Linked DNA regions of Ensifer sp. PDNC004. The protein of the gene in region 2 binds, or shares a complex with, the protein of the main gene of each other region. Links are inferred from orthologs where the notes say so. Each region holds a gene or a part of one and is shown on either strand. Other genes may lie near its edges. The genes, in order: pnp and JVX98_RS15245.

Region 1 (11,846 bases), 1.3 Mb from region 2 along the record:
CCGGCTTTTTTATGGAGCGTTGAACGCTCGACGATTAAACTCTCCAGCCGCATAGGAAACGTGGCTAAACGAGAGCGTCCAGCGAGCCGGATGGGCCGGTATCGCGGATCAACCGATGGCCCGTCATGGGGCAGGATTGCAGGATGCTTCGGCCCCTGCTTGCCGGAAACGCCGCTTCAAAGCGGGTGAATGGGCAAAGCGGAAACCAGCCGATTGAAGCGTGAAGCCTCCCGTTGTCTTGCCCGTGATGCGCCATTTCATGCGGCCCTTCGACCGCCCGCGCTGCAACAGCCGCGGAGAGGTCCGCCGCACACGAAGGACAGAACATGTTCGATACCCACAAGGTTGAAATCGAATGGGCTGGGCGTCCGCTCAAGCTCGAAACCGGTAAGGTCGCCCGTCAGGCTGACGGCGCCGTTCTCGCCACCTACGGCGAAACCGTCGTTCTCGCCACCGTCGTTTCGGCCAAGGCGCCGAAGCCGGGCCAGGACTTCTTCCCGCTGACCGTCAACTACCAGGAAAAGACCTACGCCGCCGGCAAGATCCCGGGTGGCTACTTCAAGCGCGAAGGCCGTCCGAGCGAAAACGAAACGCTTGTTTCGCGCCTGATCGACCGCCCGATCCGCCCGCTGTTCCCCGAGGGCTACAAGAACGACACCCAGGTCGTCGTCACGGTCATGCAGCATGACCTCGAAAACAACCCCGACGTCCTGTCGATGGTTGCCGCTTCTGCTGCGCTGACGCTGTCGGGTGTCCCGTTCATGGGCCCGATCGGCGGCGCGCGCGTCGGCTACATCAATGGCCAGTACGTGCTGAACCCGCATCTCGACGAGATGGACGAATCGACCCTCGACCTCGTCGTCGCCGGCACGCAGGAAGCGGTGCTGATGGTCGAATCGGAAGCCAAGGAACTGGCGGAAGACGTCATGCTCGGCGCCGTCGTATTCGGCCAGAAGGGTTTCCAGCCGGTCATCGACGCGATCATCAAGCTCGCTGAAGTTGCCGCCAAGGAGCCGCGCGACTTCCAGCCGGAAGATCATTCCGCGCTCGAAGCCGAAATGCTCGGCATGGCCGAAGCCGAACTGCGCGACGCCTACAAGATCACCGAGAAGGCTGCCCGCTACGCTGCCGTCGACGCCGTCAAGGCAAAGGTGAAGGCACACTTCTTCCCGGAAGGCGCCGAGCCGAAGCACACTGCCGAAGTCATCGGCGCCGTCTTCAAGCACCTGCAAGCCAAGATCGTTCGCTGGAACATCCTCGACACCAAGAGCCGCATCGACGGCCGCGATCTGGAAACCGTTCGGGCGATCGTTTCCGAAGTCGGCCTTCTGCCGCGCACCCACGGTTCGGCCCTGTTCACCCGCGGTGAGACGCAGGCGATCGTCGTTGCCACGCTCGGCACCGGCGAAGACGAACAGTACGTCGACAGCCTGACCGGCATGTACAAAGAACGCTTCATGCTGCACTACAACTTCCCGCCCTACTCGGTCGGCGAAACCGGTCGCATGGGCTCGCCGGGCCGTCGCGAAATCGGTCACGGCAAGCTCGCATGGCGCGCTATCCGCCCGATGCTGCCGGAAGCCGAGCAGTTCCCCTACACGCTGCGCGTCGTTTCCGAGATCACCGAATCGAACGGCTCGTCCTCGATGGCTACCGTCTGCGGCACCTCGCTCGCCCTCATGGACGCTGGCGTTCCGCTTGCAAAGCCGGTTGCCGGTATCGCCATGGGCCTGATCAAGGAAGATGAGCGCTTCGCCGTTCTCTCCGACATCCTCGGCGACGAAGACCACCTCGGCGACATGGACTTCAAGGTCGCTGGTACCGACGCCGGTATCACCTCGCTCCAGATGGACATCAAGATCGAGGGCATCACCGAAGAGATCATGGGCATCGCGCTCAACCAGGCCAAGGGCGGCCGTCTCCACATCCTCGGCGAAATGGCTAAGGCCATCTCCGAAAGCCGTGGCCAGCTCGGCGAATTCGCCCCGCGCATCGAAGTCATGAACATCCCGGTCGACAAGATCCGCGAAGTCATCGGTTCGGGCGGCAAGGTCATCCGCGAAATCGTCGAAAAGACCGGCGCCAAGATCAACATCGAAGACGATGGCACCGTGAAGATCGCCTCTTCGTCGGGCAAGGAAATCGAAGCGGCCCGCAAGTGGATCCACTCGATCGTTGCCGAGCCGGAAGTCGGCCAGATCTACGAAGGCACCGTTGTGAAGACCGCCGACTTCGGCGCCTTCGTCAACTTCTTCGGCGCCCGTGACGGCCTCGTCCACATCTCGCAGCTCGCTTCCGAGCGCGTCGCCAAGACGACCGACGTCGTCAAGGAAGGCGACAAGGTCTGGGTCAAGCTCATGGGCTTCGACGAGCGCGGCAAGGTTCGCCTGTCGATGAAGGTCGTCGACCAGGCCACCGGCAAGGAAATCGCTGCCGAGAAGTCCGAGAAGAAGGGCGACGGCGAAGCCGCTGAATAAGCGCGCTTCACCCGAATGCATTCGGGGCGCGGGGCGGTTCGCTCCGCGCCCCTTTCTTGTAAGAAGATGACGGATAGACCGATGAGCCGAGATTCGTTGAAGACCCTGTTTTACCCGTTCGACAGCGGCGTGATCGACCCGCCGGGCGCGGGCGAGCGCGTGCTGTTCCTTGGCGCGGAAGCGGGCTACAGGCTGCCCCAGGGCTTCGAGGCGTCGATCACTGCCGTACAGCCGCTGCGGCCGCTCTATCGCGCCCTGGAGGCCGCCCGTGCCGACGTGGCGCCTGAAATCACCGGCGAGGACTACGACGTCACGCTGATCCTGTGCGGCAAGCACAAGGGCGAGAACGAAGACCGGATCGCCGAGGCGCTGAAGCGCACGCGCGAAGGCGGCCTGATCGTCGTTGCCGGCGGCAAGGAAGATGGCATCCAGTCGCTGAAGAAGCGCATCGCCAAGTTCGAATGGGACGGCGACCATCTGCCGAAATACCACGGCGTCGCCTTCTGGTTCACCCGTCCGGAAGATGTCACCGACGCCGTACAGAAGCTCGCCAAGGTGCCGGTGCGCGTCGATGGCCTGTTCGAGGCATCGCCCGGCATGTTCTCGCATGACCGCATCGATGCCGGCTCCGAACTGCTGGCCTCGCGTCTGCCGATCGATTTCCACGGCCACGCCGCCGATTTCGGCGCCGGCTGGGGCTATCTCGCAGCCAAGCTCGCTGAAGCGTCGCCGGGCACCAAGGGGGTCGATCTCTTCGAGGCCGATCACGAGGCGCTCGAGGCGGCCCGCGTCAACATGATGGCGAACGCGCCGCGCATGCCGGCGCGCTTCTACTGGTTCGACCTGACGAGCGAAGAGCCGCGCGACAAGTACGACCTCATCGTCATGAACCCGCCCTTCCATGAGGGCCACGCGGCTGAGCCGGCGCTCGGCGTCGCCATCATCAAGACGGCGCTGAAGGCGCTGAAGCAGGGTGGCAAGCTGATGATGGTCGCCAATCGCGGCCTGCCCTATGAGCAGGTGCTGGCCGAAAATTCCAAGGAATATGGCGAGACCTGCCGCAACGCCCGTTTCAAGGTGCTCTGGGCCAAGCGCTAGGCCCAGTAGGGCCCATTTTGCACGAACCGAGAATGGAAAAGCCGGGCGGATGACCCGGCTTTTTTGCATCTGGCCGCACGCCAGACTTTGCCCGTTGCCTTCGCCGCAGATCCGGCTCACCATGTGCCCGGTTTTGCTGCCGGAGGATGAGATCCATGACGTCGGGAGTAAACAGGCCGCCCTTGAGCGAGGATGCGGCCGAAGCTATCGCCAAGGACATCAAGCAGGGCGAGGGACATGGCGCGACCTCCGAGGTGCCCATGTCGTTCCTGCAGAGCCTCTACCGTTCGCCGCTTGACCCGGCACGCCGAACCCATACGGGTTTCGTCGTAGTGGCGGTCATCGTGGCCTTGCTCGTGCTCTTCATCCTGGTTTGAGGCAGCCGGCAGAAAGCAGGCGGACCGGGTCCGTCAGCTGCGGCGTTCCTTGACGATCAACAGCCCAGCGAGGGCGGCGCAGAGCAGGCCGAGGGACAGCGGCAGGCCGTGGTGTCCGGTCACTTGCATGGCAAGTCCCGTTGCCGGCGAGCCGACCATGCCGCCAAGGCCCCAGGCGAAGGCAAAGGCGGCATTGCCGGCGATCAAGGCCCGACCGCCGAAGCGCTCGCCGAGCTGGATCAGCGACAGGGTATAGATCCCGAACGTCACCCCGCCCCAGACAAAAACGAGCGGCCAGATGAGCCAGCTGTCGAACAGCCATGGCAGCAGCAGGCACCCGGCCAGGGATGAAAGCACGCAGAACAGCATGGTCCGCCTCGATCCCCTGCGTTCGGAGAGCCGTCCGAGCAGGACCTGCAGCGACGCATTGCCGGCAATGAAGCAGGTGATGAGCGGCGCGACGCGCGCCTCGTCGCTGCCAAGCGCTGCGCCATAGACCGCAAGCAGCGAAAGCAGGGTCTGCTCGAAGGCCGCAGCCGTCGCGACCGCAAACAGCAGCAACGGCGCCAGCGCGAAAAAGCCGGCGACCGAAGTCGCCTCCCCATTCTGTGGCATCTCCGGCAGGCGCGACACCAAAGCGAGCAGGATCAGGCCGCAGGCGAGGAAAGCCACGATGCCGATCAGGAATGGGGACCAGCCGGCCGTTCCGACCAGACCGAGCGACAGCGGCCCGATGGCGAAGCCGGCCGAAACGACGGAGGAATAGAGACCCATGATGCGGCCCCGGCGGGACGCGGGCGTAATCGCCACCAGCCAGGTCTCGCTGATCACGGATAGCGGATTGGCGAAGACGCCCAGCAGAAAGCGCAGTGGCATCCAGGCCCAGACGTCGGCGGTCCAGGCAATGGCGGCAAGCGTGCTGGCGGCCAGCACCGAACACAGGACCGCGAGCCGGGCACCGCCCAGCCGCCGTGAAAGCATCGGGATCAGAGGCGCCGACAGGATGAACCCAAGCGGCGTCATGGCCGCCGACAGGCCGATGAGGGCAGGTTCCGTCCGCTGCCGCTCCAGGATGAAGCTGAGCAGCGGATAGGTGAGCCCCTGCGCCACCGCAAAGACGGTGACCGTCGCGATGATGCCCGCCATCGCCGCCCATGGGGTCCGATCTTCCCGGAGCGTTGTGATCGCCTCGCCAAGGAGCGGCGCCGGTGGTGGCTGCTGGTCCGATGTCATTGCGCGGGTCACCTTAAAGCACTTGCCAGAAGGGTCTGGCCAGCTCCTCCTCGACCTGGCGTCGCGTCAGGCCGATATCGTCGATCAGATGTGGATCGCCCTTGAGCTTTCGCTCGAGCTCGACGTGAAATTGGTTCCGTTCACGCCAGGCGGCGACCATCCGTCTCAGCGTCTCGACAGGGTAAAGCGAACGCGTCGGGCTCCCCCGCGTCTTTGGCGCCGCTGGCTGAGGGGAAACGATGGGAGAAAAGGGGGCGTTGTTCATGACAACCTCGCTATCGGCTTTGAGGGATCCGGAGATCCTCGATCTGAAGGAGGTTGGATTCTGCGAAATAGGATCGACGCCGTACTTAAGCCCTTCCAAAAAGTTCTCAAAAACTTCCAAACGGGCTATAGATCGCCGCATGCAGGATACGCGGTTTGCCTTTGGTCCATTCGTGCTTGATCCGGGTGCGGGAACGCTCCTGCGGAACGATGATCCGGTTGCAGTCGGGCATCGCGGCGTGAAGTTGCTTGCGGCGCTCGTGGAACGGCCAGGTGAAATCCTTGCCAAGACCGAGCTGATGGACGCCGCCTGGCCGGGCACGGCCGTCGAGGAAGGCAATCTCACCGTACAGATCGCACAGCTCAGGAAGCTGCTCGGCCGGGCTGCCGACGGCGGCGAGTGGATTTCAACGGTTCCGCGCATCGGCTACCGTTTCATGGGCAATATCGAGCGGTTGGCGGGCGGGCGAAAGCCGTTGCCGTTGCCGAGCCGGCCGTCGATCGCGGTGTTGCCCTTCGTCAATCTCAGCAACGATCCCGATCAGGATGCCTTTGCGGACGGGCTGACGGAAGACCTGATCACTGATCTCTCCCGGAGCGGTGGCCTGTTCGTCATCGCCCGCAACTCCACCTTTGCCTACAAGGGAAGGGCGATGGACGTGCGCGCGATCGCGGAAGACCTCGGCGTGCGCTACCTCTTGGAAGGAAGCGCACGGCGCGCCTCCGGACGCGTGCGCATCAATGCCCAGTTGGTCGATGCGCTGAGTGGAGAGCACCTGTGGGCCGAGCGCTTCGATCGCAATCTGAAAGACATCTTTGCCGTTCAGGACGAGGTGACGGCGAAGATCGTCGAGGCGCTGCTTGGCCGGCTGCGCACCCCGCCGTCACGCAATCGCCCTAGGAGCCTCGAGGCCTACGATCTCTGCGTGCGGGCGCGCAAGTTGATCGACGATTCGCCGCAGACCGCCCGGGAAGCGCATCTGATGCTCACCCGTGCCGTTTCGCTCGACCCTGATTATGCCGAGGCCTATCGCTGGCTCGCCATGAACCACTGGATGGGGTGGGTGCACTGGGGCGCGCCGATCGAGCCGACCCGCAGCATCGCTCTGGAATTGGCGCGCAAAGCCGTCGCGATCGATCCCAGCGACGCCGGCTGCCGCTGGGTGCTGGCCAACCTGCTTGCCTACGAGCGCAACTTCGCCGAGGCCGACGCCGAGTTTGCCAGGGCCATCGAGCTTGACCCGAACGAAGCCGACACCTGGGCGACATTGTCCGACATCACGGTGCTGGCGGGCCGGGTCGAGGAAGGGCTGGAACACATTCGCAAGGCGTTCCGGCTGAACCCCTATCCGGCAAGCTGGTACTATCTGACCCTCGGCCAGGCGCAGTATGCGGCCGGAGACTACGAAGCCGCGGTCGAGACTTTGCGCAAGGATGAGACCTACCGTACCAGCTCCCGTCGCTTCCTGGCGGCGAGCCTCGCGCAATTGGGGCGGTTCGACGAGGCGCGCGCCGAGGTCGACCTGTTCCTTGTCGCCAACCCGCATTTTACGACCGGTTTCTGGGCGACGACCGAGCCGTTTCGTGACGCAGCGACGCTGGCGCACTTCGTCGACGGCTTCCACAAGGCCGGCCTTCCGGGTTGATGTTTCTCGAGCCTTACCGACCCCAAAACAAGAAACCCCGGCGAGATGTCTCGCCGGGGTTTTCGATAGAAGCTGGGTCGTTCGCCGCTGCCGTTACTCGGCGTCGGCTGTCCTGAGCGCATCGAGTGCCGGCATCGACGTAATGTTGTAGCCGGAATCGACATAGTGGATTTCGCCGGTCACGCCGCGCGAAAGGTCCGAAAGAAGATAGAGGGCCGAACTGCCGACATCGTCGATCGTGACGGTACGGCGCAGCGGCGAGTTCTTCTGCTGCCAGGAGAGCATCGCCCGAGCGTCGGAAATACCGGCGCCGGCAAGCGTGCGGATCGGGCCTGCCGAAATCGCGTTGACGCGGATGCCGCGAACGCCGTAGTCGGCGGCCAGGTAGCGCACGGACGCTTCGAGTGCCGCCTTGGCGACACCCATGACGTTGTAGTTCGGCATGACGCGCATGGAGCCGCCATAGGTGAGTGTCAGCATCGAGCCGCCCTCATCCATCAGCTCGGCCGCGCGCTTGGCGATCTCGGTGAACGAGAAGCAGGAAATCACCATCGTGCGGCTGAAATTGTCGCGCGAGGTGTCGGCGTAGAGGCCCTTCAGCTCGTTCTTGTCCGAGAAGCCGATGGCATGGACAATGAAGTCGAGCTTGCCCCAGCGTTCCTTGATCGCATCGATGACGGCATCGACCGACGCAATGTCTTCGACATCGCAGGGAAGCAGGAAGTCGGAACCGAGTTCGGCCGCCAGCGGCTTGACGCGCTTGCCCAGCGCTTCGCCCTGATAGGTGAAGGCCAGCTCCGCGCCTTGCGCTGCAAGCGACTTGGCGATGCCCCAGGCAATAGAATGGTTGTTGGCCACACCCATGATGAGGCCACGCTTTCCAGTCATCAGTCCCGTCATGGTGTTATCCGTTGTAGCGCTGGAAGACGAGCGTTGCGTTGGTGCCGCCGAAGCCGAAGGAGTTCGAAAGAACCGTATCGATCTTGGCATTGTCGATGCGCTTGCGAACGATCGGAACGCCATCGAATTCCGGGTCGAGTTCGCTGATATGCGCGCTTTCGCCGATGAAGCCGGCCTGCATCATCAGCAGGCCATAGATCGATTCCTGTACGCCGGCCGCACCGAGCGAGTGGCCCGTGAGCGACTTGGTCGACTGGATGTGCGGAATCTTGCTGCCGAACACTTCGCGGATCGCGCCGATTTCCTTGCTGTCGCCAACCGGTGTCGATGTGCCGTGGGTGTTGATGTAGTCGACATCGCCCTTCACGGTCGAGAGCGCCTGACGCATGCAGCGGGCAGCACCTTCGCCCGACGGAGCCACCATGTCGTAGCCGTCGGAGGTCGCGCCGTAGCCGACGATTTCGGCGTAGATCTTCGCGCCGCGGGCCTTGGCGTGCTCCAGTTCTTCGAGAACGAGAACGCCTGCGCCACCGGCAATGACGAAGCCGTCGCGGTTGGCGTCATAGGCGCGCGAAGCCGTCGCCGGCGTTTCGTTGTACTTCGACGACATGGCGCCCATGGCGTCGAACAGGTTGGACATGGTCCAGTCGAGATCTTCGTGACCGCCGGCAAACATCACGTCCTGCTTGCCCCACTGGATCATCTCGGCAGCATTGCCGATGCAATGGGCCGAGGTCGAGCAGGCCGACGAGATCGAATAGTTGACGCCGTGGATCTGGAACCAGGTGGCAAGCGTCGCCGATGCGGTGGACGACATCGCCTTCGGAACGGCGAACGGGCCGATACGCTTGGGGCTGACGTTCTTGCGGGTGATGTCGGCCGCTTCGACGATCGTGCGGGTGGACGGTCCGCCCGAGCCCATGATGATGCCGGTGCGCTCGTTGCGGGCGATGACGGCTTCTTCCAGACCGGAGTCGGCGATTGCCTGCTTCATCGCCACGTGGTTCCAGGCGCCACCCTGCGACAGGAAGCGCATGGCACGGCGATCGACGAGTTCGGTCGGATCGAGCGACGGCGCGCCCCAGACCTGGCACTTGAAGCCGTTCTCGGCGAAATCGGGAGAAAACGTGATGCCCGACTTGGCATCGCGCAACGACGCCGTGACTTCGTCTGCATTGTTCCCGATCGAGGAAACGATGCCGAGGCCCGTGACAACAACCCGTCTCATGGTACTGACCTTTTCTTTATTTCGTTGGCTGCGGAAAGGCCTGGATCTTACTCGGCCTTATCCTTCGACAGGCCGACGCGGAGGTCGGTCGCCTGATAGATAGTTTCGCCATCGGCTTTCAGCCAGCCGTCGGCCGTGCCGAGCACGAGCCGTCCGCGCATGACGCGCTTGAAGTCGATGCCGTATTCGAGAAGCTTGGTGTGGGGACGCACCATGCCCTTGAACTTCACTTCGCCGGTGGAAAGCGCCATGCCGCGGCCGGGCTCGCCGAGCCAACCGAGGTAGAAGCCGGTCAGCTGCCACATGCCGTCGAGGCCGAGGCAGCCGGGCATGATCGGGTTGCCCTGGAAGTGGCAGGGAAAATACCAGTCGTCCGGCCGCACGTCGTATTCGGCGCGCAGGTAGCCCTTGTCGAAGGCTCCGCCGGTTTCGGAGATATCGGTGATGCGGTGGACCATCAGCATCGGCGGCAGCGGCAGCTGGGCATTGCCGGGGCCAAACAATTCTCCACGGCCGCAGGCCAGGATTTCCTCATAGTTGAAGCTGGATTGTCTGGTCGTCATGAATAGATGTTTCCCCGCGTAACAAATTGTGTTGTCCGACCTGCTTTAGAGCAAGTTTGGCTTGAAATGAAGCGTGGCGACCCGGATCTTGCGGTTTTCCGTCCGGTCTCCATCGCTTCAGATGACGATTTCACTCCGCCGTCGCTTACAGGATCAATGTGGGCGCGACCAGAGTTAATTGCCAGCATTCCCCGAGTTTGACCGGTTTTTCGGGCTTTGCAACGCCTGTCAGGGCTGGAATCTATTGAAAGGCGAGGACGTAAAAGTTATATCGCGGAGGAAGTATTGTGAATTTCGCCGGGATACATGGAACGACCCTTGATGACGAAAGCAACAGAAGTGAGTTCGGAAGAAAGGCTTCGCCACTCAGGCCTGCGTCCGACCCGTCAACGCGTTGCCCTCGCCGATCTGATCTTTGCCAAGGGTGATCGCCACCTGACCGTCGAAGAATTGCACGAAGAGGCCGTCATGGCCGGCGTGCCGGTGTCGCTGGCGACGGTCTACAACACGCTGCACCAGTTTACCGAGGCCGGCATGATCCGCGTGCTGGCGGTGGAAAGCGCCAAGACCTATTTCGACACCAACGTGTCGGACCATCATCACTTCTTCGTCGAGGGCCAGAACGAGGTTCTCGATATTCCGGTCAGCAACATCCACATCGACAATCTGCCGGAGCCGCCCGAGGGCATGGAGATCGCCCATGTCGACGTGGTCATCCGTCTGCGCCGCAAGAACGGCCGCTAATAGGGCGGCCACCGTGACGGTGGCCGCGATGGCGATCGATCGCCGCTATTCCGTCACCGTCAGATTGGCGCGCATGCCGGCCTCGTAGTGCCCTTTGATATTGCAAAGGAGCACATAGGTGCCCGGCGCGAGCTTGGCTTTCAGCTGGCCATCGGCTCCGGGCTTCAGCTCGGAAACCTCGCCGAGGCTCTTGAGCTGCTTTTCGTCGACGCGATGCTTGGCCGCGATGAGATTGATCTTCTGGTCGGCTGATTTCAGCTTCACCAGCACCATCTCGTGCTCTTCGGTCATGGCGTCGTTGTGCACCAGGAAGACCGTCTCTCCGGCCTTTATCGTCGACTGGTCGAGTGTCAGTGTCATCGGACCACCCGCTTCACCACCTTCGACGACCTTGACCGTCGTGGCGGCAAATGCCGGCGAGGCCATGCAAAGAAGGGCGAGTGCGGCAAGCTTGTTGTTGAGGAAGCGCATGCGGTATCCCTTTCGCTGGAGCCGCCCGGGTGGCGGCCGACACCGCATCAACTACGCTACCCGTGCTGTCCGGCGCCTGTCATAGGCAGGCGGGTGCCCAAGGCTCACATCACGTCGTCCGGGTCGCGGCCAGGCAATGCCTTGCCGGTCGGCAGCGTCCAACCGAACTTGAGCGCGCCGGCGCGTACGGCAAAGGCCGAGGCCACGCCGAGCGCCGAGGCGGCCACAAGCGGCAGTCCCACCATCGTCGCCAGCACATAGGCGCTGGCGCCGATCAGCGCTGCCGTCACGTAGACTTCCGGCCGCAGCAGCACCGAGGGTTCTCCGGCCAGCAGATCGCGAAGCACGCCGCCGAACGTCGCCGTCAGCATGCCGGTAACGAGCGCGACGCCCGGCGACCCCGTGGCCGCATAGCCTTTCGCCGCACCCATCACGCAATAGGCCGACAGGCCGATCGCGTCGAGCCAGACGAGGACCCGGTAGCGCGAATCGAAGAGATGGGCGGTGAAGAACAGGAGAACGGCGACGGTGGCGCAGACCAGCAGATAGGTCGGGTTCGTGACCCAGAAGACGGGCGTGGCGCCGAGCACGACGTCGCGCATCGTGCCGCCGCCGATGCCGGTGACCGAGGCCAGGAACAGATAGCCGATGATGTCGAGCTGCTTGCGCGACGCCGACAGCGCCCCGGTGGCGGCAAACACGGCCACGCCGGCATAGTCGAGGATTTCGAGGATCGGCATGGGCGCTCCGTTTCAGCCCGATTGGCTCTCGCAGATCATTAGCGCACCGCCAGGATGAAGTCAGGGGGCGAACTGCCATTTGCAGCAGTGGGGCACGTCATGGCT
Region 2 (17,153 bases):
CGATCTCCGAACGAAAGTGGTCATAGCCGATGTTGCTGTATCCCACGGAATACCGGACCGACCCCAAGCCGGAAACTTGCGTCGCGCCCGAACTCATCTCCGCCCAATCGGATCCCTCCTGCGCGTTGGCGGGGCTCCAAACGATAAAACCGCACAGCAAAACGCACGCCCATCGGATCGGCGCCAGCACTGCGGGTTTGGCGAAGCTGGCCTTGGCCGCTGCTGAAAGAACGTGTTCGATGATCAGGACCTTTCCACGAGAAGCAGCCGAAGAATGCTCATATGCCGCTTATCAAAAACGGGAGGTACAATCGGCGGTGGCCGAAACCACTGACTCCCTATAGTTCAGGAGTATGAGAACTCTTGGAAGACTGATCGTCTCCGCCGTCCTGGCATTCCTTGTCAGCCTGATCGTCGCCGGACTGTTCCTGCCGGTCTACGACATATTCGAGGGCGGGCCGTACAACTGCCTGGAGGATGGCATTGCGGCATGCGCCGCCAGCATACCGCTGAGCGCGCTGATCTATGGACCGCTGTTTTCGATTGTCGGCGTTGTGATCGGCACGCCTGTGTTCATGGCCATCTTTGCGATGCGTGACTGACGGCTCGCTTTGCGTTGACGGTGTATCCGCAGCAACGCCCCGAACAATCAAAATCCGGCACGGTAGCGGCCAAAAACTCGGAAGAACCAATGGGGAAGAAATGAAGTGGTGCCCCCAGAGAGACTCGAACTCCCGACCTACTGATTACAAATCAGCCGCTCTACCAACTGAGCTATAAGGGCACTTGCTTTGGTGGGAGTTACCATAATCTCATGTGGTGTAAAGCAAAATTGCGAATTCTCCCAATTTTTCAGATGCGTTCGGTTCCGGGCCATGCCAGAAACGATGGAGAAAGATTGCCGCTGGCGGCGCATAACATATCGAGCGGACTAGAATTTCATGGCCCGAACGTTCAATTCCTTCGCCTTTCTCGCCTCGCCCGCGGAAGAGGCACAAAAGGCTGCGGCTGATCTCAAGGCGATCTATGGCGACCATGATCCGTCGAAAGCCGATGTGATCGTCGCGCTTGGCGGCGACGGCTTCATGCTGCAGACGCTGCACCAGACAATGAACAGCGGCAAGCTGGTCTATGGCATGAACCGTGGCTCTGTCGGGTTCCTGATGAACCGCTACAGCACCGAGAACCTGACGGACCGGATCTGCCAGGCGGTCGAGAACGCTTTTCATCCGCTGGAGATGCAGACGACCGACGTCTATGGCGAGAGCTTCACGGCACTTGCAATCAACGAGGTCTACCTCTTCCGCCAGTCCTACCAGGCAGCAAAGCTTCGCGTTCTGATCGATGGCAAGACACGGCTGGAGGAGTTGACCTGCGACGGGCTGCTGGTCGCCACCCCGGCCGGCTCCACCGCCTACAATCTCTCCGCCCACGGACCGATCCTGCCGCTCGAGGCCCCGCTTCTGGCGATGACCCCGGTCAGCGCCTTTCGCCCGCGCCGCTGGCGCGGTGCGCTCCTGCCGAACCATGTCACGGTCGAGATCGAAATCCTCGAGGCCGACAAGCGGCCGGTGAACGCCGTGGCGGACCATCAGGAAGTAAAGTCGGTGGTCAGGGTAAAGATCGCCGAATCGGAAAACATGACGGCGCGTATCCTTTCGGATCCCGATCATTCTTGGTCGGACCGCATCCTGGCCGAGCAATTTTCGAACTGAGCGCACGTTCTCCGCGCGACCTATGGTATCATCCTGCCGGCCAGGTCTCCGCCGGCCCGCAGCAAACGGCAGCCGAGCCGCCGCCTTAAGGACGACGACCCAATGCACAGATCCGCCCTCCTCGCGCTGTTCCTGATTTTTAGCAGCGCCGGCGCCAAGGCTCAGGATGCCAACATCGTTCCGCCTGAGGCAACCTTCGTGACCAGCACCGGCTACTGGGAGGAAAGTGGAGAGCCGCTGTCGTCACTCGACCCGAACGCCGCCGCCGAGAAGCCGGGCGACTCCCGGCGCGGCTACTACAAGCTGATCGCGCTTCGCCAGGCGGACGGAACCGCCCAGGTCCATTTGCAGCAGGTGGAAGCGACCTCGGCCGGCCCCGTGGTGATTTCGTCGGCGGAACTCGAAGAATTCTCCGCGCTCAAGGCCTATGTCACCGACATCCGTCCGGAGACATCGACCGGCGTCACCGCACAGCCCGGCATGTTTGCGACCGTCTATCTGAAGACCGACCCGTCGGTGCGAGAACCTGAGAGCTGGACCGTGCTCATCGATGATCTCGGCGACATCAAGATCGAGCGCGCTTCCAACTGAGCAAAAGAAAGGGCCGGATGTGAACATCCGGCCCTCTTCAATTTCAGTTCGGCAGACCGCTGTCAGCCTTAGTTCAAATCATCCACGACGGCATCCGCGCCACCGGCAACGCGGTGTGCAAGGGCTGCTTCCATGAACTCGTTAAGTTCACCATCGAGAACGTCGCCCGGTGCCGTGCTTTCGACGCCGGTGCGCAGATCCTTGACTAGCTGGTAAGGCTGAAGGACGTAGGAGCGGATCTGGTGGCCCCAGCCGATGTCGGTCTTCGACGCGGCTTCGGCGTTTGCGGCATCTTCCCGCTTCTTCAGTTCGGCTTCATAGAGACGGGCACGCAGCATGTCCCAGGCCTTCGCCCGGTTCTTGTGCTGCGAGCGTTCCTGCTGGCACTGCACGACGATTCCCGACGGGATGTGCGTGATGCGCACGGCCGAGTCGGTGGTGTTGACGTGCTGGCCGCCGGCGCCCGACGAACGGTAGGTGTCGATGCGGCAGTCGCTCTCGTTGATGTCGATCTGGATCGAATCGTCGACGACCGGGTAGACCCAGATCGAGGAAAACGAGGTGTGACGGCGGGCATTGCTGTCATAGGGCGAAATACGAACGAGGCGGTGTACGCCCGATTCGGTCTTCAGCCAGCCATAGGCATTGTGGCCCTTGACGAGCAACGTCGCGGACTTGATGCCAGCTTCTTCGCCGTCCTGGATTTCCATCAGCTCGACCTTGTATCCCTGGCGCTCGGACCAGCGGGTATACATGCGCAGAAGCATGTTGGCCCAGTCCTGGCTCTCGGTGCCGCCGGCACCCGAATGCACTTCGAGATAGGTGTCGTTCTGGTCGGCCTCGCCCGAGAGCATGGCCTCGACCTGCTTCTTGGCCGCTTCCGCCTGGAGAACGCGCAGTGCCTGTTCGGCATCGGCGATGATCGCCGCGTCGCCCTCTTCCTCACCGAGTTCGATGAGTTCGATGTTGTCGTTGAGCTGCTGCTCGAAACGACGCAGGCCATTGATGCCGTCGTCGAGTTGCTGACGCTCGCGCATCAGCTTCTGCGCTTCCGCAGCATCGTTCCACAGGGTCGGATCTTCCGCCTTGTTGTTCAACCAGTCCAGTCGTCTTACCGCCTGATCCCAGTCAAAGATGCCTCCTCAGCAGGCTTATGGCCTGCTTGATTTCGTCGACAATATTCTCGATTTCGCTGCGCATGATCCTGCTTCTTGTGAACCGATAGGAAAGTGAGCGTCAAATAGCGATGCCCGCCGCTGATGTAAAGGCGGCGGGCATCGCGTGACGGGTATAAGGACTAGAACAGGCCGTTGGAACCGGAGGTCACTGCCTGGTTCGCCTGTGGCGAATTCTTGAGGATCTCTTCCGGCGGCACGTACTGGTCGAGACCGCCGATGACCGAGAAGGTGTCGGCCGGACCGGTGCCGGGCTTGAAGGCCTCGATGATCGTGTCCGGCTCGCCCTCTTGGGCGGCCATGCCGGTCTTGCGGTTGACGGCGACCATGCTCATTCCTTCGGGCACGACGAACTTGCTCGGGCGCGTACCCTTCACCGCTTCGGTCATGAAGTCGTTGAAGATCGGCACGGCAAGGCTGCCGCCGGTCGCGCCGCGGCCAAGCGGGGCCGGGTTGTCGAAGCCGAGATAGAGGCCGGCGACCATGTCGGGGGTATAGCCGACGAACCAGGCATCCTTTTCGTCGTTGGTGGTACCGGTCTTGCCGGCAACCGGACGATCGAGCTTGATCTTGCCTGCAGCCGTGCCACGCAGCACCACGCCCTCCATCATCGACGTGATCTGGTAGGAGGTCATCGGGTCGAGCACCTGCTCGCGGTTGTCGGTCAGAACAGGCTCTTCCTGGTTCTGCCAATCGCCGGCGTTGCAGTTGTCGCAGGTGCGGTCCTCGTGACGGAAAATCGTCTTGCCGTAGCGGTCCTGGATGCGGTCGATCAGCGACGGCTTGATCTGCTTGCCGCCATTGGCGAGAACCGAATAGGCCGAAACCATGCGCAGGACGGTGGTTTCACCCGAACCCAGCGACATCGCCAAGAGCGGCGGCATCTTGTCGTAGATGCCGAAGCGTTCGGCGTATTCGGCAACGAGGTTCATGCCCATGTCGTTGGCGAGGCGAACGGTCATCAGGTTACGCGACTTCTCGATGCCGAGGCGCAGCGTCGACGGGCCGGCGGAGCCGCCGCCGTAGTTTTCCGGACGCCAGACCTGGCCGCCGGCGACGATCTCGATCGGCGCGTCGAGGATAACCGACGCCGGGGTATAACCGTTGTCGAGTGCGGCTGCGTAGACGAAGGGCTTGAACGACGAGCCCGGCTGGCGCATCGCCTGGGTCGCGCGGTTGAATTCCGACTGGCCATAGGAGAAGCCGCCGACCATCGCCAGCACGCGGCCGGTCTGCGGGTCCATGGCGACAAGGCCACCCTGCACCTTCGGCGGCTGGCGCAGACGGTATTCGCCCTTTTCGGCGAGCGGCTCGACATAGATCACGTCGCCGGCGCCGAAGACGCCTTCAGGCGATTTCGCCGACTTGCGGTCGCCGTTGGCCGAACGATAGGCCCACTGCATGTTCTTGGCGGAGATGTGTCCCGTGACACGCTCGGCGACGATCTTGCCCGAAGCTTCCTTCTCCGGCTGGATGCCGATCTCGGCTCCCTGGCCATCAACGGAAAGCACGACGGCGAGCTTCCATTCGGGCACGTCGCTGAAGGCGACGACCGCACCGAGCGGCTCGCCCCAGTCGCCGCCGATCTCGATCGACTTGACTGGGCCGTGGAAGCCGCGACGCTCGTCATAGGTCAACAGGCCGGTCTGAAGGGCCTTGCGTGCCGCGGTCTGGAGACGCGGGTCAAGCGACGTGCGGACCGAAAGGCCGCCTTCATAAAGCGCGTTGTCGCCGTACTTCTGGATGATCTGACGACGGACTTCTTCGGCGAAGAAGTCGGATGCAAAGAGATGGGCGCCGCCGCGGCGCGGATTGACGCCGAGCGGCTGCTTCTTGGCCTCTTCGCCATCAGCCTTGGTGACGTAGCCGTTTTCGACCATGCGGTCGATCACCCAGTCGCGACGCTCGAGCGCTGCTGCGGTCTTGCGGAACGGATGGTAATTGGCCGGGCCTTTCGGAAGCGCTGCAAGATAGGCAGTCTCGGCAATGGTCAGTTCGGTCACCGACTTATCGAAATAGGTCAGCGCGGCGCCGGCGATGCCGTAAGAGTTCAGACCGAAGAAGATCTCGTTGAGATAGAGCTCGAGAATGCGGTCCTTGCTGTAGGCCTGCTCGATACGGAAGGAGAGGATCGCTTCCTTGACCTTGCGGTCGATCGTCTGGTCGGATGAAAGCAGGAAGTTCTTGGCCACCTGCTGTGTGATCGTCGAGGCGCCGACCGGGCGGCGGCCGGAACCGAAGTTCTGCAGGTTTACCGCGATGGCGCGCGCGAGACCGGTGATGTCAACGCCCGGATGCTGATAGAAGTTCTTGTCTTCCGCCGAGATGAAGGCTGCCTTGACGCGATCCGGGATGGCCTGGATCGGCAGATAGAGGCGCCGTTCGCGGGCATATTCCGCCATCAGCGCGCCGTTGCCGGCGTGGAAGCGCGTGGTCACCGGTGGCGAATATTTCGCCAGCACCTCGTAGTCCGGCAGGTCCTTGGTGACGACACCAAGATAGAGCGCCACGGCTCCGGCCACACCCAGCAGCAGAAACGCGCCAATCCCGAAAAAATATCCAATCAGCCTGATCATCAGTCAGATACCGGTACCTTAATTATCGTCCAATTGCCGAACCGCCCGACTGACAGTCCATGCTCTGTCCTGCCGGCTTTATGGCAGCGGCCCGACCAAACACTTTCACGCGAAATCGTCTGGCGTCGCAGCGTCCCGCCAACCCGGCTCCTCATATGGCGGGGAACTCCGGGCTTCAACTCGTTTCTCAACAAATCCGGGCGCAATTCCGGTTAGGTCCCGGATTGTGCGTAAAATAGGGCTGTTATGCGATAATCCCGTGCGCATCCCGTTGAAAAGCATAGCGCTGTTACCGGGGCGACACAAATCACTTCGTTCCCGGACCTGCCTTCAAACGTCAGCCGCCGCTGGCGACGGCCTGCTCGCGGTAGCGCTGCACGGCGACTGCAAGACGCTCGGAAACCTTCTTGCGCCATTCCGGGTCGAGCAGCAGCTTTTCGTCCTCCTTGTTCGACAGGAAGCCCAGTTCAAGCAGGATCGAGGGCACGTCCGGCGCCTGCAGCACGCGGAAGCCGGCGAAACGGTGCGGATTGTTGATGAGATTGATCTGCCCCTCAAAGGACGAAACGACGGCGCGTGCCATGTTGACGGAGAAGGCCTGCGTTTCGCGGCGTGTCAGATCGATCAGGATGTCGGCCACTTCCGCCGGCTCGCTCTGAAGCGGCACACCGGCGATTTCGTCGGACAAGTTTTCGCGGGCGGCTAGGCTTGCAGCCAGATGGTCGGAGGCCTTGTCGGAGATGGTATAGACCGTCGCGCCGCGGATGTCCTTCTGGCGCAGCGCGTCCGCATGAAGAGAAATGAAGAGATGGGCGCCCTTGTTGCGGGCGATCTGCACGCGCTGGGGAAGCGAGAGGAAGACGTCCTTGTCGCGGGTGAGAAAAGCCTCGATCCCGGCGCCCTTGTTCAGGGCCTCGACGAGATCCTTCGCGAAGGCGAGCGTAACGTGCTTTTCTTCCGTCTTCGTTTCGCCGGCGAGCGCGCCGGTATCGATGCCGCCGTGGCCCGCATCGATCGCGATGATGAACGGCCCGCCTTCCCTCGTGGGGGCGACGGCAACCGGCCTGTCGGTCTTGGTGGCGGCAACCGATCCGGTCCACTGCTGCTCACCGAGAAGCGCATCGAAGCGCGCCTGGTCGACGCGCTCGGCATCGAGCACGAGGCGGTAACCCTTGCCCCCCTCTTCCGCGACAACTTCCGCATGGGTGACCGCGACCGGGCCTTTTGCCGAAAAAACGATGCGGGAACTGCCCGCCCCCATGCCGCCGTAGCGGATCGCATCGAACAGGCCGCGTGGTTCAAGGCTGTCCGCCTTCAGGCCGAAGGCCGTTTCCGGCAGGTCGACCACGACACGAACGGGATCGGCGACATAGTGCAGGGAGAATTCCGGTTTGCGATCGAACTCGACGACGACGCGCGTGCGCGCATCGTCACCTGCGATCCGTGCCGCAAAGGCGAGCAAGGGACCCGGCTCGGCGGCCCCTGCCGCCGGCACGTTCCAAAGAAGACCGCCGGCTAGCAGCGATGCTCCGAGCAGAAGCCTGCCCGCGCGCGACATCAAAGACAACAGCGAACCACGCATACAAACCGCCAAAGGCCTCACCTCGGGCTCTCCACCACTTTCTCAGAAAACCAAACAGCAGCCGACGCACGGCTGCTGTACGCACAGGTTGATCAATGAACCCTTATGGTTAACCAATGCTTGACAATGATCATCTTCCCCGGCCAGCGGGGACAATCGATTTACCGTTTATCGACCTACTCCACGTGGACAAGCGAATCGATCATTATTGTGGCGGCACGGGCTTTTCCCTTGCCAATGTGACATAGAAAACATAAAAGCGTCACAAGGAGAAAGTGTTGACGGGATAGAACAGTCGACCGGGCAGCCGGAGCTTCTCCAAAGCTTGGCGCCAGGGTGCGGTCGAACCGGATTGACCGGTTAACTTATCGCATTGCGGTCGCAAGATGTTCATCCGCCGTCGCTGCATTTCCTCCCCGTACACTGGATCGCAAATTTCCGGCGGTGGCCGGAGTTCTTGATGGTGATTTTTCACCGACGCCCGCAAGCGGGCGCATTCATCGGGTCTTCATGAGACCTTAGACATTGGCATTCTTGTTTGGTCATTGATGTTGACTCAGCAGTATCGGTCAGAAGTAGCGCGGCCCCGGGACACACATGTTCCGGCTGTCGTCTGGCTGCTGCACCATCGCCTGCGCCAAACAGGAACTTTCATATCCGGCGCACCTTCCGACGTGTTTGGCAGTCTTCCTAAGGAAGCAGGTCTGTCTCCCGTTCCGCTGGCGCGCCGAGGAGCACAGCTTAGATGGCAGAGAAAATGCTTATCGATGCGTCTCATTCAGAAGAGACGCGCGTCGTTGTCGTTCGCGGGAACCGCATAGAAGAGTTCGACTTCGAGTCGGAACACAAGAAGCAGATCCGCGGCAATATCTACTTGGCGAAGGTCACCCGGGTGGAGCCCTCGCTCCAGGCCGCCTTCGTCGATTACGGCGGCAACCGCCACGGGTTCCTGGCTTTCGCCGAAATCCACCCCGACTACTACCAGATCCCGCTCGCCGACCGTCAGGCGCTCTTGAAGGCCGAAGCCGAAGAAGCGCGGCGCGACGACGACATCGAGCATGTCGAGACCGCCCCTGCCCCGGTAAGCGAACTCTCCGTTCCCGTGGATCTCGAAATCGTCACGGAAGCTGACGCTGAAGCCGAGCCGGTCGCAGCCGTCGCTGACGCCGCACCGGTCGTCGAAGAGGAAGCCCCGGCCGAAAAGCCGAAGGCGAAGCCGAAGCGCACCCGCAAGACCAAGGCCAAGGCTGCGGAAGAAGCCGCTGCCGCGTCGGCCGATGGCGACGAGAGCAATGGCGGCGAGATGGCTGCCATGGTCGATACCGACGCCATTTCCGAGGATGTCGACAGCCGCCGTCGCCATGACGACGACGATGATGACGACGACAGCCACGACGGCGAAAAGGAAATCATCGAATCCGTCGGCGCCGAAGACGCCATGGAAGAGGTTCCGGACCGTCAGGTTCGCAAGCCGCGCAAGCAGTACCGCATCCAGGAAGTCATCAAGCGCCGCCAGATCCTGCTCGTTCAGGTCGCCAAGGAAGAGCGCGGCAACAAGGGCGCTGCACTAACGACCTATCTGTCGCTTGCCGGCCGTTACTCGGTGCTGATGCCGAACACCGCACGCGGCGGCGGCATCTCCCGCAAGATCACCAACCTTCAGGACCGCAAGCGCCTGAAGGAAATCGCCCGCGGCCTCGAAGTGCCGCAGGGCATGGGCGTGATCCTGCGCACCGCCGGTGCCAACCGCACCAAGGTCGAGATCAAGCGCGACTTCGAATATCTGATGCGCCTGTGGGAAAACGTCCGCACGCTGACGCTGAACTCCACGGCCCCCTGCCTCGTCTATGAGGAAGGCAGCCTGATCAAGCGCTCGATCCGCGATCTCTACAACAAGGACATCAGCGAGATCATCGTCTCCGGCGAGGAAGGCTACAAGGAAGCCAAGGGCTTCATGAAGATGCTGATGCCGAGCCACGCCAAGGTGGTTCAGCCTTACCGCGACGTGCATCCGATCTTCTCGCGCTCCGGCATCGAAGCGCAGCTCGACCGCATGCTGCAGCCGCAGGTAACGCTGAAATCCGGCGGCTACATCATCATCAACCAGACCGAAGCGCTGGTTTCGATCGACGTCAACTCCGGCCGTTCGACGCGCGAGCACTCGATCGAAGACACCGCACTCCAGACCAACCTGGAAGCTGCCGAAGAAGTGGCTCGCCAGTTGCGTCTGCGCGACCTTGCCGGCCTCGTCGTCATCGACTTCATCGACATGGAAGAAAAGCGGAACAACCGCTCGGTCGAGAAGCGTCTGAAGGATTGCCTGAAGAACGATCGCGCCCGCATCCAGGTCGGCCGCATCTCGCATTTCGGCCTGCTCGAAATGTCGCGCCAGCGCATTCGTGCCTCGGTGCTCGAATCGACGATGCAGACCTGCCCGCACTGCAACGGCACGGGTCATGTTCGCTCGCAGTCCTCCGTCGCCCTGCACGTGCTGCGCGGCATCGAGGAACACCTGCTCAAGAACACGACGCACGACATCACCGTGCGCACCATCCCGGATATCGCGCTCTACCTGCTCAACCAGAAGCGCGGCACGATCATGGACTACGAAGCCCGCTTCGGCGTTTCGATCATCATCGAGGCTGACGCCCATGTCGGCGCCCAGCACTTCGCGATCGATCGCGGCGAGCCGGTCGAAAACCCGGTCAAGATCGAGCAGCTGCTGCACTTCGAGCCGGAAGAGGAAGAAGACGACGTCGTGATCGAAGAGGATCTCGACGAGGAAGAAGCAGGAGAAGTCGTCGGCGAACAGCGCCAGGAACAGCCGAAGGCTGCTGCCCAGTCCGACGATCAGAATGGACGCAAGCGCAAGCGCCGTCGCCGCCGTCGCGGCAAGGGTGGCCAGCAGGCCGAAGGCAGCGCCCTCCAGGTTTCCGAATCGGCAGGCGATGCTGACGACGGTTCCGATGAGGATGAAGGCGATGACGAGGGTGTCGATGCGGACGCCGCGACCGCCGATGGCGATCAGAAGCGCAAGCGCCGCCGCCGGGGCAAGCGTGGCGGCCGCCGCAACCGTCCGGAAGGCGAAGGTGAAGGCCAGCTCGATGCCGATGCCGATGCGGAAGCCGGCGACGATGGCGCAGACGAAGCCGAAGCCGTAGAGGCACCGGCCGCTGCAGCCGAGGTCGAAGTGGCTGTCGCTGTCGAGGAAACGGCTGTGGTTGCCGAAGAAGTCGAGGTGGCGGACGCAAAGCCTGCCAAGCCGAAGCGCACCCGCAAGAAAGCCGTCAAGGCTGAAGAACCGGCAGTCAGCGTCGACGAAGTTGCCCAGGCAGCGATCGAAGACCAGCCCGCCGTTGCCGACCCGGCCGTCGAAGCGGTGGAAGAGGCTGCGGCCGACCTTGCCGAGACCAAACCGGTGCGCGCCAACCGCGACCTTTCGAAGATCGCTTCCGAACCGGTGGTAACGTCGAGCGCGACGAAGCCCGAAGAGGAAGAGCCGGCCAAGCCGAAAAAGGGTGGCTGGTGGCAGCGCCGCGGCTTCTTCTAAGCCGCGCTGCAAGTACCAAACTCTGAAAATACGAAAGGCCCGGAGCGATCCGGGCCTTTTCCTATAGACGGATGACAGAAGGGGCTTTGCCCCTGCCCGTTCGCTCAGGCGGTCACGCCAGCCAGCGTCCGATCCTGTCCATCGCCTCGACCATGTCGGCCTCGGCACCAGCATAGGAGAAGCGCATCGTGCGGTGCCCTTCCAGCGGATCGAAGTCGAATCCAGGGGTCGCCGCGACATTGATCTCGGCGAGCATCCGCTTGGCAAAGGCCATGCTGTCATTGGTAAAGCGCGTGACATCCACGTAGGCGTAGAAGGCGCCGTCCATCGGCGAGGCGATGGAGAAGCCGATCTCCGGCAACCGCTTCATCAGCATGTCCCGGTTGGCGGCATAGGCGGTCTTGTAGCGGTCGAGTTCCTCATGGGCGTCGAGTGCTGCTTCTGCCGCAATCTGCGAGAGCTCGGGCGGCGAGATGTAGAGGCTCTGGGCGATGCGCTCGAAACCGCGCACCTTGTCGGCCGGCAGCACCATCCAGCCAATCCGCCAGCCGGTCATGCAATAGTATTTCGAGAAGGAGTTGATGACGATCACCTCGTCGGTCACCTCCAGCGCGCTTGCCTCTTCGCCGGCAAAGGTCAGCCCGTGATAGATCTCGTCGGAGATGAAGGCAATCGATTCGGCTCGGCAATAGTCAGCCAGCGCCTTGAGGCCGGCCCTGCCCGTCACGGTGCCGGTGGGGTTGGCCGGGCTCGCCAAAAGCACGCCTTTCAAAGGACGGCCTAATTTCGCAGCGGCACGTGAAAGACTTTCAGGCGTCAGAGTGAAGCCGGTCTCGGCATTGGCCTCGACCTCGACGACCGTCAGGCCGAGGGCTGCGAGGATGTTGCGGTAGGCTGGATAGCCCGGCCGCGCAATGGCAACACAGTCGCCGGGATCGAAGAGAGCCAGGAAGGCGAGATTGAAGCCGGCGGATGAGCCGGAGGTGACCGCCACCCGCTGCGGATCGAGCGCGATGCCGTGGCGTTTTTCATAGTGCCGGGCGATTGCTGTGCGCAGCGACAAGGTGCCGAGCGCGTCGGTATAGCCGAGCCTGCCATGCTCAAGCGCCTTGCGCGCAGCGTCGAGAGCTGCTTTGGGCGCCGGGTGGGCAGGCTGCCCGACCGCCATCGAGATCACCGGGTGGCCGGCGTCGCGGCGACGAGTCGCCTCCGCCAGTACGTCCATCGCATGGAAAGGTTCGACGGCACTGCGTTTTGACAAATCTACCAACGGAAAATCCTCGATATGCGGCTGTTCTCCAGCCCTTTGCCCGATGAAAATGACCTTCACAAGTCCGCGAGTGCCGTATTTCCGCCGATTTTGCCGTTTCGTTTCCGCAACACCCACCCTATGCTGCCGGCATATTGCGGATACGAGGAATCCTGTTGTCACTCAGAACAGCCGGTTGACCCGGCGACACGCGATGGACGACACACAGGATACGCAAGGACAACGAGGTAGAAATGAACTTCAGCACCAAGATGATTGCCGCCGGGACGCTCGCAGCGTTCGTGGCCGGGGTCAGCCTGCCCCAAAACGCGTTCGCGCTCGACGCGAAGCAGAAGGAAGAGATCGGCGCCTTCATCAAGGAATACCTGATCGCCAATCCGGAGATCATGCTCGAGGTCCAGGAGGCGCTGACGACGAAGCAGCGCGCCAAGCAGCAGGAAGCGGCGGAAGGCGCGATCACTGAGAACAAGAAGGCGATCTTCAATTCCGACTATGACATGGTGCTCGGCAACCCCAAGGGCGACGTCACCGTCGTCGAGTTCTACGACTACAATTGCGGCTACTGCAAACGCGCGCTTTCCGACATGGACGACATCCTCGCCAAGGACAAGAACGTGCGCTTTGTGCTGAAGGAACTGCCGATCCTCGGCCCGGATTCGCTGGCCGCCCACAAGGTGAGCGCCGCCTTCCGCCTGGTCGCTCCGGAAAAATACGGCGACTTCCACCGGGCGCTGCTCGGCGGCGAGGACCGCGCCACGGAGGAGACGGCGCTTGCGGTTGCCGCCAAGCTCGGCGTTTCCGAAAAGGACCTGCGCGCCAAGATGGAAAAGGAGCCGCATGACGCGGCCGTGCGCGAGGCCTACAGCCTTGCCAACGACCTCGGCATCACCGGAACGCCTTCCTACGTCATCGGCAACGAAGCGGTCTTCGGAGCAGTCGGCGCCGAGGAGATCGAAGGCAAGGTCGCCAATATGCGCGAATGCGGCAAGACAGCCTGCTGACAAACCTTCCCATGACTGTGGACAAATCCCGCGGGGGCCCAAAGGGCTTTTCCTCGCGGGACCATCAGTCTATAGGTAACCCTCCATGACCGGACCGGAATCCCTTATGCCATCGACCATTTTCGTGCTGAACGGCCCCAACCTGAATGCGCTGGGCAAGCGCGAACCGGGTATTTATGGTGGGCAGACGCTGGCCGACATCGAGGCCATGTGCAAGGCGGAAGGCAAGGCGCTCGGCTTCGACGTCGATTTCCGCCAGTCGAACCATGAGGGAACGCTGGTCGATTGGCTGCACGAGGCCGGCAACGTCGCCGCAGGCGTTGCAATCAACCCGGCTGCCTATGGCCACACGTCGATCGCACTTCATGATGCCATCCGCGCCATCGGCATTCCGGTCGTCGAACTGCACCTCTCGAACATCCATGCGCGTGAGGAGTTCCGCCACAAGTCGATGATCGCACCCGCCGTCAAGGGCGTCATCTGCGGCTTCGGCGCACAGAGTTACATTCTTGCGCTGCATGCGCTAAAGAACCTGACAAATCCGTCGAAATAAAAAGAACACAAGAGGCTCATATTCCATGGCTGACAAGAAACCAGGTATCGACCAGGCGCTGATCCGCGATCTCGCCAATATTCTCAAGGACACCGATCTGACCGAGATCGAAGTCGAGCAGGACGACCTGCGCATTCGCGTTTCGCGCAACGGCACGCCGGTTGCGATGCCGATGGCCATGCCGCAGATGCCGGCTTACCAGATGCCCGCCGCAGCGGCCGCCCCGGCAAACGCCGTTGCCGCTCCCGCCGCCGAGAGCGCCCGCGCATCGAAGAATGCCGTGACCGCGCCGATGGTCGGCACTGCCTACCTGTCCCCCGCACCGGGAGCCCGCCCCTTCGTTGAGGTCGGTGCCACGGTCAAGGAAGGCCAGACGATCCTCATCATCGAAGCGATGAAGACGATGAACCAGATCCCGGCTCCGCGCTCGGGCAAGGTCACCGAAATCTTCGTCCAGGACGCAGCCCCCGTCGAATATGGCGAACCGCTGATCGTAATCGAATAAGGCGGCGCGGCGATGATCTCGAAAATTCTCATTGCCAATCGCGGCGAAATCGCCCTTCGCGTGCTTCGTGCCTGCAAGGAACTCGGCATCGCCACGGTCGCCGTTCATTCCACGGCCGACGCCGACGCCATGCATGTTCGCCTCGCCGACGAGAGCGTCTGCATCGGCCCGCCGCCCTCGCGCGATAGCTATCTGAACATTCACCAGATCGTCGCCGCCTGCGAAATCACCGGTGCCGACGCCGTGCATCCGGGCTACGGCTTCCTGTCGGAAAACGCCAAGTTCGCCGAAATCCTCGAAGCGCACGACATCACCTTCATCGGCCCGACGGCGGAACACATCCGCATCATGGGTGACAAGATCACCGCCAAGCAGACGGCGCAGGAACTTGGCATCCCGGTCGTTCCGGGTTCCGACGGCGAAGTGAAGCCGGAGAACGCGCTCGAAGTCGCCCGCAAGATCGGTTTCCCGGTCCTGATCAAGGCGACCGCCGGTGGCGGCGGCCGCGGCATGAAGGTCGCCCGCAGCGAGGCGGACCTCGAAGAGGCCGTTGCGACGGCCCGCACCGAAGCGCTTGCCGCTTTCGGCAACGACGCCGTCTACATGGAGAAGTACCTCTCCAAGCCGCGCCACATCGAAATCCAGATCGTCGGCGACGGCGCCGGCAATGCGGTGCATCTCGGCGAACGCGATTGCTCGCTGCAGCGCCGTCACCAGAAGGTCTGGGAAGAGGCGAATTCGCCGGCCCTCAACGTCGACCAGCGCATGAAGATCGGCCAGATCTGCGCCGACGCCATGAAGAAGCTGAAGTATCGCGGCGCCGGCACGGTCGAGTTCCTCTACGAGAACGGCGAGTTCTATTTCATCGAAATGAACACCCGTCTTCAGGTCGAGCATCCGATCACCGAAGCGATCACCGGCATTGACCTCGTGCACGAGCAGATCCGCGTCGCCTCCGGCGGCGGTCTCTCGGTCCAGCAGGAAGACATCGTGTTTTCCGGCCACGCGATCGAGTGCCGCATCAATGCCGAAGACCCGCGTACCTTCGTCCCCTCCCCGGGCACGATCACGCATTTCCATGCGCCGGGCGGCCTTGGCGTGCGCGTCGATTCGGGCGCCTATCAGGGCTACCGAATCCCGCCTTACTACGACAGCCTGATCGGCAAGCTGATCGTGCATGGCCGTACCCGCGTCGAATGCATGATGCGCCTGCGCCGCGTGCTTGACGAATTTGTCATCGACGGCATCAAGACGACGCTTCCGCTGTTCCAGGACCTGATCAATAATCAGGACATTGCCAACGGCGACTACGACATCCACTGGCTGGAGAAGCATCTGGCCACCACGTCCGAGTAAGGACCAGACATTGAAAGGGACGCGCAGCAAGCAGCCCGATATTACGCCGGACATGCTGCTGCGCGCCTATTCGATCGGCCTCTTCCCGATGGCCGATTCGGCCGATGATCCGGAGCTCTTCTGGGTCGAGCCAGAAATTCGCGGAGTGATCCCGCTCGCAGGCTTCCACACCTCTCGCAGCCTCGCCAAGACCATCCGCCGAAAGCCTTTCGACATCCGCTTCAACACCGCCTTCGAAGCGGTCATGGACGGCTGTGCTGCCCCTGCTCCCGACCGGCCGACAACCTGGATCAACAATAAGATCCGCACGCTCTACGCGACACTGCACTCGATGGGCTATGCCCACAGCGTCGAGGCCTGGGAAGGCGACCAACTGGTCGGGGGGCTTTACGGGGTTTCGCTCGGCTCAGCCTTCTTCGGCGAAAGCATGTTTTCCAGACGCACCGACGCCTCGAAGATCTGCCTCGTGCATCTGGTCGAGCGACTGAAGGCGCGCGGCTTCGAACTGCTCGATACACAGTTCACCACCGAACACCTGAAGTCGTTCGGCGCCGTCGACGTGCCGAAGGCGGAATACGAAGTATTGCTCGCGAACGCGATGTCGTCGCCCGACCTCGCCTTCTAACCAAGGCAAATTCTAAAGAATGGGGATATGCCCCGCCGCTCAGCGCTTCTGCGCGGTATCCGGCGGCGGCAGGTCCGAGGTCGCCTTGCAAGACTGCAGCCAGACGTCATAGACCGGATGCTCGACGGCGTTCAGACCGGGGCTGTCGGCAAACATCCAGCCGGTAAAGATACGGCGGATCTTGCGGTCGAGCGTGATTTCCTCGACCTCGACGAAGGTGGTGATCTTCTGCGCTTCCGTATCGTCACGGCTATAGCAGACGCGCGGCGTGACCTGGAGGGCGCCGAACTGCACGGTCTCGCCGATATAGACGTCGAAGGTGGTGATGCGGCCGGTGATCTTGTCGATGCCGGAGAAGACGGCGACGGCGTTGGAAAGGCGGGCTGCGTCAACGGCTTCCGCAGATGCGACCAGCGGCAAGGCGGCAAGCAGGGACAAGCCCAAACGCCGTGCTCCTTGGCCGATTGCCTTGCGCAGATCAGAACCTGCCATCGTCGCCTGTCTCCCGCGTATCCTGTTCGTCATGGATTTCAGGCGCTAACCATCAATTGTGGCCTCGCCATGATCGAGGAACCCATTCCGCGGTCCGTCGTCGTCACTGAGAACAGATTATTCAGGAGCCGGGCGTCCAGGCGTCGTAGTCGCCGGTTACGC

What was found.
Region 1: the proteins of JVX98_RS15245 (region 2) and pnp are in contact, whole or in part, in a cryo-EM structure (PDB 9QH0), measured with the Escherichia coli proteins. The link is inferred for Ensifer sp. PDNC004 from one-to-one orthologs.

Annotation. Positions count from the first base shown.
Region 1 is NZ_CP070353.1:2,698,870-2,710,715, reverse strand. What follows is about bases 1-2,901. They hold pnp (polyribonucleotide nucleotidyltransferase), read left to right. Parts: upstream 1-326; coding sequence 327-2,477; downstream 2,478-2,901. Other genes in these bases: JVX98_RS21480 (class I SAM-dependent methyltransferase), read left to right, coding at 2,559-2,901. Outside these bases: more of JVX98_RS21480, read left to right, coding at 2,902-3,575; JVX98_RS21475 (hypothetical protein), read left to right, coding at 3,731-3,952; JVX98_RS21470 (MFS transporter), read right to left, coding at 3,986-5,098; JVX98_RS21465 (DUF1127 domain-containing protein), read right to left, coding at 5,199-5,450; JVX98_RS21460 (winged helix-turn-helix domain-containing tetratricopeptide repeat protein), read left to right, coding at 5,590-7,095; enoyl-ACP reductase FabI, read right to left, coding at 7,189-7,995; fabB (beta-ketoacyl-ACP synthase I), read right to left, coding at 8,000-9,223; 3-hydroxyacyl-[acyl-carrier-protein] dehydratase FabA, read right to left, coding at 9,271-9,786; iron response transcriptional regulator IrrA, read left to right, coding at 10,108-10,530; JVX98_RS21435 (plastocyanin/azurin family copper-binding protein), read right to left, coding at 10,576-11,001; JVX98_RS21430 (trimeric intracellular cation channel family protein), read right to left, coding at 11,106-11,741. UniProt on the Escherichia coli protein: Involved in mRNA degradation. Catalyzes the phosphorolysis of single-stranded polyribonucleotides processively in the 3'- to 5'-direction. Also involved, along with RNase II, in tRNA processing.
Region 2 is NZ_CP070353.1:1,424,371-1,441,523, forward strand. The notes cover bases 8,020-11,389. They hold JVX98_RS15245 (ribonuclease E/G), read left to right. Parts: upstream 8,020-8,384; coding sequence 8,385-11,189; downstream 11,190-11,389. Other genes in these bases: JVX98_RS15250 (pyridoxal phosphate-dependent aminotransferase), read right to left, coding at 11,302-11,389. In the rest of the region: JVX98_RS15205 (hypothetical protein), read right to left, coding at 1-190; JVX98_RS15210 (hypothetical protein), read left to right, coding at 354-602; JVX98_RS15220 (NAD kinase), read left to right, coding at 942-1,715; JVX98_RS15225 (hypothetical protein), read left to right, coding at 1,818-2,306; JVX98_RS15235 (penicillin-binding protein 1A), read right to left, coding at 3,604-6,057; JVX98_RS15240 (N-acetylmuramoyl-L-alanine amidase), read right to left, coding at 6,395-7,639; more of JVX98_RS15250, read right to left, coding at 11,390-12,459; JVX98_RS15255 (DsbA family protein), read left to right, coding at 12,693-13,460; aroQ (type II 3-dehydroquinate dehydratase), read left to right, coding at 13,567-14,013; accB (acetyl-CoA carboxylase biotin carboxyl carrier protein), read left to right, coding at 14,039-14,518; accC (acetyl-CoA carboxylase biotin carboxylase subunit), read left to right, coding at 14,531-15,874; aat (leucyl/phenylalanyl-tRNA--protein transferase), read left to right, coding at 15,885-16,499; JVX98_RS15280 (DUF2155 domain-containing protein), read right to left, coding at 16,539-16,991; JVX98_RS15285 (NADH:ubiquinone oxidoreductase subunit NDUFA12), read right to left, coding at 17,113-17,153. UniProt on the Escherichia coli protein: Endoribonuclease that plays a central role in RNA processing and decay. Required for the maturation of 5S and 16S rRNAs and the majority of tRNAs. Also involved in the degradation of most mRNAs.